3 regions of the Chryseobacterium sp. GM_Chr_2 genome follow, and region 2 is predicted to be linked to each of the others. Evidence: riboswitches for the same ligand, from Rfam matches in the RefSeq annotation. Region 2 holds a riboswitch; each other region holds the start of a gene.
What was found. A riboswitch is a leader RNA that binds a small molecule or an ion and turns the genes downstream of it on or off. The one in region 2 is predicted to bind S-adenosylmethionine.
Positions count from the first base shown of each region.

Region 1: it holds a riboswitch for S-adenosylmethionine, as region 2 does, so the genes downstream of both, OXQ85_RS15285 (TonB-dependent receptor) here and OXQ85_RS16240 (alpha/beta fold hydrolase) in region 2, are expected to answer to the same signal.
Region 3: it holds a riboswitch for S-adenosylmethionine, as region 2 does, so the genes downstream of both, OXQ85_RS11610 (TonB-dependent receptor) here and OXQ85_RS16240 (alpha/beta fold hydrolase) in region 2, are expected to answer to the same signal.

Region 1 is NZ_JALNUD010000010.1:79,369-82,567, reverse strand. It holds gene pckA (phosphoenolpyruvate carboxykinase (ATP)) at 1-288, shown strand, start outside; gene OXQ85_RS15290 (type II 3-dehydroquinate dehydratase) at 452-859, opposite strand; SAM riboswitch class I at 1,260-1,357, shown strand; gene OXQ85_RS15285 (TonB-dependent receptor) at 1,441-3,199, shown strand, end outside.
Region 2 is NZ_JALNUD010000011.1:72,236-75,434, reverse strand. It holds gene OXQ85_RS16245 (ACT domain-containing protein) at 1-712, opposite strand, end outside; gene OXQ85_RS16240 (alpha/beta fold hydrolase) at 709-1,653, opposite strand; SAM riboswitch class I at 1,718-1,825, opposite strand; gene OXQ85_RS16235 (glucosidase) at 2,014-3,199, shown strand, end outside.
Region 3 is NZ_JALNUD010000006.1:176,769-179,967, forward strand. It holds gene OXQ85_RS11610 (TonB-dependent receptor) at 1-1,716, opposite strand, end outside; SAM riboswitch class I at 1,812-1,919, opposite strand; gene OXQ85_RS11615 (alpha-amylase family glycosyl hydrolase) at 2,307-3,199, opposite strand, start outside.

The DNA.
Region 1 (3,199 bases), on a different contig from region 2:
TTGAAAGATACAAGAGCAATTATTGATTCTATCATCGATGGATCTATTGAAAATGCTCCTAAAACAAGAATTCCAATTATGAATCTTGAAGTTCCTACAGAATTACCAAACGTTTCTGAAGGGATTTTAGATCCAAGAAATACGTATAACGAAGTTTCTGAATGGGAAGAAAAAGCGAAAGACTTAGCTTCAAGATATATCAAAAACTTTGAACAATATTGTAACACCGAAGAGGGCAAAAAGCTTATTGCTTCCGGTCCTCAGTTACAGCAACAAGCAATTAACTAAATTAGGAAGCCTCATCATTGATGAGGCTTTTTTATGTTTTAAATGCTTCGGCAGAGTTCAGCAGGACCTCGCTAAAAATAGACTGTTAAATAATTACACAGTTAGTATTAGGACTGTCATGCTGAGCTTGTCGAAGCATTTATCAATTTTTATCTCTATGAAATTACCTCAAACTCAAAATTGCCAATCGATATCCGTCCATTCCAAAACCTGATAAAACAGCATCAGAATTTGCTGCCGTTACCGACTTCTGACGAAATTCTTCTCTCTTGTAAATATTACTGATGTGAACTTCAATTTTCTGCTTCTGAATATTCTTTAAACAATCTGTAATAGCATAAGAATAATGAGTAAACGCTCCCGGATTAATCACCAAAGCATCAAAATCATCTTTTTGAAGACGGTTAATCAATTCACCTTCAATATTTGATTGATAATAAGATATTTCATGCGTAGAAAATTCAGATTGTAATTTTTCTAAATAATCTTCCATCGTTACCGTTCCGTAAATTTCTGGTTCTCGCGTACCTAACAGATTAAGATTAGGACCGTTTACAATTAAAATTTTCATAACATAAAATTAAAAACTTTTTTTGAATTTCCCTTCGTCAGTTCGAGTGTTTTTCGCAGCGAAGCGGAGAAAAATGTATCGAGAACCAGTGAACAGAAACACAAATTCTATTTCCACAGCAAAACTTCTCGATACGATTTTTTTTGTAAAAATCTACTCGGAGTGACGAGGGTTGCGTAATGAATTTTAATCCTAATTCAGTCTTGAATGTAATTTTTATCCATTGTATTATTTTTAATGATATTTCTCATATTTGAAAATTTAACAATTTGTATAAGTGTCTATTTTGGTGGTTTTTAAAATAAATTTAACTTAATTTTCATAAAATTATAATCAAAAATTTTAAAGTCTACTTGTTTTGTAGACTATTTGTTTTTAGATTTGCAACCATATTTCGATCGGCTTATAAAGAAAGATGGAGGGAACTGACCCTATGAAATCTTAACAACCTGCTTTGGGCAAGGTGTTACATTCAGCCTTAAAAAGGAAAGATAAGCAATAATTTAATCCTATTTATTGGTGCTTGTTGTTGTCTTTTTTGTAAAAGGTTTATTTTTAATTAATGTTAAACAAAATTGATTATGATTAATAAAAATTCATTTAATTCTAAGATTTGGATTCCACCTGTCGCGGTATTTTTCTTGGGAATTATCGGAGTACAAGGTCAGGAAATAAAAAAAGATACCCTGAAGGAAAAAGAGATAGACGAAGTAGTTGTTGTGGCGTATGGAAAAGCGAAAAGAAATAGCTATACGGGTTCGGTTTCCACAATTTCCAGTGATAAAATCAACAATAGACCAGTTACCAATATTACAAAAGCGTTGGAAGGTCAGGTTCCCGGACTTCAGGCGGTGAGTGCTTCTGGCCAGCCGGGGTCTGTAGCTTCGGTTCGTATTCGTGGGATTGGCTCAATAAGTGCTTCAAGCGATCCTTTGTATGTGGTAGACGGACTTCCTTTTGATGGAAATATCAACACCATCAGCCCAAATGATATTGAATCGATGAGTGTACTGAAAGATGCTTCTGCAAGTGCGTTGTATGGCTCGAGAGGGGCAAACGGAGTAATCATCATTACGACCAAATCGGGTAAAAAAGGAGAATCAAAGATCAATTTTAATATCAGTCAGGGTTTTTCTTCGAGAGCGGTGAAAGATTATGCTCAGGTAAATACTGATCAGTATTTTGAATTGTATTGGGAGGCAATGAGAAACGGCTATGTTGCGAATAATATTGCTCCACAGCAGGCGGCTCAGATGGCAACAGACGGTTTGGTGAATGCTTTGGGAATCAATCCTTACGGAGCCAGTTTTGCAAAACCTGTAGGAACAGACGGAAAATTGTTGGCAGGTGCAAAAGCTTTGTGGAATGACAATTGGGCAGATGTTCTTCAACGTGTGGCTTCTAGAAATCAGGTTGATTTGGATTTCAGTGGCGGAAACGAAAAGAGTAACTATTATTTCTCTTTAGGTTATTTAGATGATAAAGGAATTGCCATAGAATCTGGTTTCAAAAAATACAGTACAAGATTAAAATTAAATTCTGAAGTTAAAAAATGGCTGAATGTTGGTGCGAATTTAAGCTTTACCAACAGCGTTCAATTGGCTCCGGCTTCTTCGGATTCAAGTTCTGAAAATATTATCAATGTCGGGCGTATTATTCCTTCATTTTATCCTTACTATGAAAGAAATACCGACGGAAGCTATAAACTTGATGCAGGCGGAAATTATATTTATGATTTCGGAAAATACAGACCAACAAGCGCTTTACAAAATCAGAATTTAGCAGCAACTTTACCTTTAGATAAAAACGAAAACAGAGAAGATAACTTTTCAGGAAAGGGGTTTGCTGAGTTTACGTTTTTGCCTGAACTAAAATTTAAGACCAGTTTTTCAGTTGATTTGGTGAATTATAACGGTCATTATTATACCAATTCTCTGTTAGGGCAAGGAACTGAAATTGGCGGTTCGGTCACTAAAACAAATTCCAGAACGCTTTCTTATACCACAAGTAATATTTTAACATATGATAAAAAATTCGGTCAGCATCATGTGAATTTATTGGCAGGGCAGGAGTTTTATCATTATGAATATCAGACGATTTCCGGAAACAGATCTCAGTTTTCACTTCCGTATTATTATGAACCAGACGCTGCAGCTTTATTGGGTGGTTTCACAGGAAACAGCGATCAGTTGGGATTGCTAAGTTTCTTAGGTAAAGCGGAGTACGATTATCAGAATAAATATTTCATTTCAGGATCGGTAAGGTCAGATGCTTCTTCGAGATTTTCTCAAGATAACCGTTGGGGAACGTTTTGGTCTGTCGGTGGTTCGTGGAAAGCGT
Region 2 (3,199 bases):
CCAGATGGTGCTCTTTTGCATATCCGATCAGGCTTTCAATGCTGGAATCTGTTTGAGAATAATTAACCTTCTGTCTCCAGTCGCTTCCAAAACCGCCTTTGTTCAAAGCCATTTTCTTTGAATTGGCAATGGCTACAATTTTCAACTGTAATCTTTTACGTTTCAGAATATCATGTTCAGAATCTAAAATCTGTTCCACCAACGTTCCGCCCACATTTCCGTGACCGATCAATGCTAAATGAACGACTTTCGGTTTTCCGTAAATTTCAGTTTCAACAATATTTTTTGCAATTTCTGTCTGATTATCGGTTACCACGATATTTACTCTTCCCGCCGAAGCAATTTGATTCAACAAAAGCGGAAATATTTTATTTCTCTGAAGTTCAGAAAGTATTTTGCTATAATTTTCCGAAACGAAACCAATAACCGCCACATTACTGATATTGTAAATATTGCTTACCGCCCCGTTCGATTTTTCTTTTTTAAATTCTTCCTGCAGCACACGCACTGCATCTTCCGCATCTTTTTCATCTACCAAAACAGAAATTCCGTTTTCAATCGCCTGCTGAGAAATTACGCCAACGCTTATTCCTTCTTCATTTAATACTTTGAAAATTCGGGAATCGATGCCGATGTGTCCTAAAAAGTCTTTCCCTTCAAAGTTTACCAGCGCTTTGTTTCGATAAATGTTTATCGTATCTGATGTTGTCATATATTCAGAATAAGTTTTATGATATTATTTAATTGTTTATATTCCATTAAAAAGGCGTCGTGCCCATGAATTGAGGTGATCTCGTGATAAAAAACATTTTCCTTTTTCTCTTTCAGCTTTTCAAAACACCTTCGAATTTCAGAAGCCGGGAAAAACAAATCTGTATCTACAGAGATCATGTGCATTCGTGCCTGAATTTTTTCCAATTGAGATTCATCAACATTCAAATTCATCAGTAAATGATTCATCAGCTTGTAAGACTTTAAACTAAATCGTTCGTTTAAAGAATTTCCGTGATAAATCAGCCAATCTTCTGATTCCAATCTTTGTTTTTCCTGATTGTATTTATTTTGAAATCTATCATTTAACGATTCCGGTGTTCGGTAACACAACATGGCATGAATTCTTGCTTTTTGCAAAGGTTCATTTTCTTGATTTAATAAAAATTTCTGAACCAGACATTGTGCGTGAAGCCAATCGTGGGTTTTATAATCACAGGCAATAGGAATGAAAATTTCGGCAAGATTTGGCTTTTTCACCAGCATTTCCCAACCGATTCCTCCTCCCAAAGAGCCCCCAACAATGGCGTATAAACTTGTAATATGTAAACTTTCAAGTCCTTGTAAAAAGATATTAGCAATATCTGAAGGCGCGAAATCTTCGTATTCATCAATTAAAAAATCATCAAATCCGTTTCCGGGAATATTGAAGCACAGAATCGTATATTTATTTGTATCAATAACCTGACCTTCACCAATTAATTGTTTCCACCAGCCTTTATCACCGGAAACATTAGAATTTCCCGTTAAAGCATGATTAACTAAAATGATAGGTGACGAAAACAATTCTTGCCCGAAAAGCTGATAGCTCAACAAGATATGACATTCCTTACCGGAATTTGTTTGATACGAAAGATTAATATAGTTTAATTCTGTTTTCAATTCTATTATACTTTTTGATAATACAATTGAAAATGCCACAGGAAATGGCTGAAAAAAGATTCAGTAGTTATCTGTCCAAAATAATTTTGGTAGAACGTAGCACCTTCTTCGCTTGCGCAAAGGGTTGCTAAGGTTTCACAGGGTCTAATCCCTCAACCTTTCTTGATAACATTTTCAATATTTGAATGATCGAATGGTGCAAAGATAAAACATTTCTTTTAAATATTTATAAAAATTTAATTTAATATTCGAAACACTGATAAACAAAAGGTTTTCAAAGCAATGTTAACTATTTTTCAGATTCGTAAAGTTGGAATTTTTTATCAAAAAAACTAACTTCGTATAGAAAATTGATGAAATATGATTGCCGAAAAACAAAGATTACAAGATAAAAACTGGAAAAACTGGGGACCTTACGTAAGCAACCGCCAATGGGGAAATGTACGGGAAGACTACAGCTCCAACGGCGATGCATGGAATTTCGCCAATCATAATTCCGCAGAAAGCTACGCCTATCGTTGGGGGGAAGAAGGCATTGCGGGAATCTCTGATGTGAAACAGCTTTTCTGTTTTGCCCTATCCTTTTGGAACAAGAAAGATAAAAGGGTAAAAGAGCGATTCTTCGGGCTGAGCAACCCTCAGGGAAATCACGGAGAAGACATTAAGGAAATTTTTTATTATCTGGATAATACGCCTACCCATAGCTATATGAAGCTGGTGTACAAATATCCTATCAACGCATTTCCTTATGATGATATTCGTGCCGAAAATGCCAGAAGAAGCAAAAAAGAACCTGAATACGAGATTATCGACACAGGAATTTTTGATAACGATGAATATTTTGATATTTTTATTGAATATGCCAAGGCTGAACATAATGATATTTTGGTTCGCGTTACGGTTTGCAACAGAAGTCAGATGGATGCGCCTATTGTGGTGATACCTACGATTTGGTTCAGAAATAACTGGAAATGGGGCTATAACACGTATAAAGGACAAACCAATGCTGCTCAGGAAGGTTGTATCAATATTAATCACGACAGTATTTCCATCAAAAAACTGTATTCGCGAAATATGAATGCGGAAAGTGTTTTCTGTGATAATGAAACCAATGCTCCGAAATTATATGGTTCCCCGTATCCCGGAAATACCTATTATAAAGACGGAATTAACGATTATATCACTTACGGAAGCAATACCGTAAATCCTGAAAAAAGAGGTTCCAAAGCTTCATTTATAGTAGATGAAATAATTGCTGCGGGAGCATCTAAAACTTTTGATTTCAGATTGTCGCCCGACGAACTGGATGATCCTTTTTCTCAGTTTGATGAAATTTTAAACAACAGAATTGATGAAGCCAATGAATTTTATAATGAAATTCAGAATGATGTAACGAACGACGATGAAAAAAATGTACAAAGACAGGCTTTTGCAGGTCTACTTTGGAACAAACAGTTTTATCATTACAATGTCGGAAAATGGCTGAAAGGTGATCCGAATTTCGAAGCTCCGAGAGACTTCAACAATTATGTAAGAAATACGGAAT
Region 3 (3,199 bases), on a different contig from region 2:
CGGCGCTCGGAAACCAGTTCCTACCGCTCCACGAATCGCAAAGTTCTTTACAAATTCATATCTCAAAGCCAATTTACCATTCAAAGTGCTTCCGAAATCTGAATAATTTTCGAATCTTCCCGCTAAATCAACATTAAATTTTTTATTTAAATCATAAGAAACATCTGCATAAACTGCGGTCGAAGTTCTTGATTTTCTCAAAGCATTTTCCGGTGAAAAACCAATGAATGACTGAGATCCTCCCGCTCCGATAATATCAGCAGAAGGCGTTGAAGCTGTTACAACATTTCCGTAAATATCGTATCTCGCATATGATGATTCTTGTCCGGATTTGATTTCATATTGTTCGAATCTGAATTCTCCACCGAAAGCAATGTTGAAGTTTTTAATATTTTTTGAAACATCAAGATTAACTGTATTTTGAAGGAAACTGTGCGCCCCTGCTTCAAAACTTGTCGGAGATTTTGCGCCTAATGAAGCATTTACCGTGTTGCTCACATCATAATTGAAAGTATTGCTTCCGAACGTATTGCTTAGATCAAAAAACCAATCGTTTTTGTTGTATTTTGCTCCTACAGCGTAAGAAAAATCGTACACTTTCGATCCTAAAGTCGGCTGAAAACCATTTGGAAAAATGGATGGTACATTATTCGAAGTTTCGCTTGGAAGCCTTCTGAAACCGTATCCCTGACCTTCTTTTATGCTGAAACCTCCAAAAGAATATAATTTAAACTGATCATTAATCGGATATTCTGAATTAAAAAACAATTGCGCCTGTTTGATTTGTGCATCTCCAATTTGGAAATTGAAATCGTCGCGAGTTAATCCATTTTGAGCAATTAAAGCATCATCATAAGCCCTTGAAATTTGCGCACCTGTTCCTCCGTCAGCAGGATCGGCAAATGGATAAGCAAAAAAATTCCCATAACTTCCGGTGGCAATCGGTGAAACATTTGGTAAAACTATTCCATTAGCTGAAATTGTTCCCCCATTATTAACGACATTCAGATTTGATTGATCGTAAATAATCAAATCATGATTCTGCGTTCTTGTCGTTTTTCCTCTATAATTTAATTGTAAAGATAAATTGATGTAACCATCTTTTTTACCCAAAGAAGTTCCGTAGTTCGCTCCGGCTTGGTAAGTTTCGCCATCATTTCTCCCTGTAATTCCATAATTAAGAGTTGCAGATCCGCCAATATTTTTTTTCAGAATAATGTTGATAACTCCCGCAATCGCGTCAGAACCGTACTGCGCTGCTGCTCCATCTCTCAATACTTCAATTCTGTCGATGGCAATGACCGGAATTGTACTCAAATCTGTTCCGACAGAACCGTTCCCAACTGTGTTCTGATAATTCACCAAAGACGTTGTGTGTCTTCTTTTTCCATTCACCAAAACCAAAACCTGATCCGGTCCCATTCCTCGCAATGTCATCGGATCGATGTGTTCTGTACCATCCGAAGCTGACTGGCGAACTGCATTGAACGACGGAATCACGTAATTCAATAAATCCTGAACGGAAATTTGCGGTGAAGATTTTTGTATTTTTTCGATATTGATAACATCTACTGGAACTGGAGTTTCCAGCTTTGTGCGTTTTGCATTTCGGTTTCCGACGATGATAACGTCTTCAATTTGTTTTTCTTTTTCCTGTTCCTGAGCCGATACGAAAACCGCTCCAAGCAATAATATAGAAATGCTTAGTTTCTTCATCTCTTGTTTTTTGCAAAATTAATAATAAACCCGAACGGATCAAAATCCGCCTACAAAGACCGTCAAGAAAATGGAAAAATATTAAGAATATGCTTCACTTATCTTCCCCCGATTGGGTTGGAATTAGCACCTTTACACGTTTGGAAATGTGTCGGTTGCTAAGGTTTCACAGGGCCAAATCCCTCCACCTTTCTTGATAAATCTAGTGCAAAGGTAGAGTATTAATTTTAATTGACAAAAAATCGCAAATTTTTACTGTTTTTGAATCCTTTTTCGATTGTGAATAAGTTGTGGATAACGCGTGAATTACCTGTTAGCTAGGCGTGAATTGCATGTGAGTTATCAAAATTCAAATATTAACAAGTTATTTTTTAAATGTGAATAAGATATGGATAACGTCTTAATAAGCTATTAACAAGCCCAAAAAATTTGTGAATTTCTATGCGGAAAACCCTGTGAATTACGTGTTGAAAAGCCGTTAGTTTCTTATGAATAAGCATTAATTTAAATGTGAAAAAAGTGTGGACAAACAAAAAAAGAGATCACTTGCGTGACCTCTTTGTATGGTAATCCTCAGACTTATCCACAGGTTATTTCACAATCATTTTTTGAATTGCAATTCCTGTATCTGATTTTAAATGAACTAAATATGATCCCGCAGGATAATTTGTTTTCAATTCATATGTTCCGTTTTCATTGGTAAGCTTAAATGAATCCATCTTTTTTCCACTCATATCGTAGATTGAGATCTCCCCATTCTTCGCTTTGTGGTAAATTAATTTAGCCAAACCATTTTTTACAGGGTTATCCCCAATTTGAAGCGATAATGTATTTTCTGCATTCACATTGACTGTGGATAAATTCGTTCCCGTATAATTTCCGAAAATTCTGAATTCTCCCGGTTGAAGAGAAATCGGAGTCGTTGTAGAAGCCACTGTAAAGATTGAATTGTCCATTAAATTCTGCCATTGCCCAGTATAAGGAAAATACGGAACAACATTTTGAGTTGCCGTTGTGTAATTCGCCAATACAACAACGTTTTTAATTCCCAAAGTCAACGTATTATCGTACACGAAGATCCTTGTAATCAATCCGTTTGGATCATTTGTTAAGTTATTGGATTCAACTGTATATGTTTTAGATTTAAAAACAGGATGTGCATTTCTAATGTTGATAATTTTAGCCCAAGTATCATAAACTGCCTTTCTATTGGCACTTGTATCATAGTTTAAAGTGAATGCAATTGGTTTTTCATCGGTTCTGCAACCGTTATTAATAGAACCATCTGCACATCTATTGATGCTAAACTCATACCCCAATTCACCAAACTGCCAGATCATTTTGGGACCAGGAATTGTAAAAAATGTAGCTCCAAAAGTTTTCATTCTATCAAGTGCCGTATTTAAGTTTTTAACATCATAAGAACCATTCACCGCACCATACGCAAGATTTTTAAACATCAGTCTTTCCTCGTCATGACTTT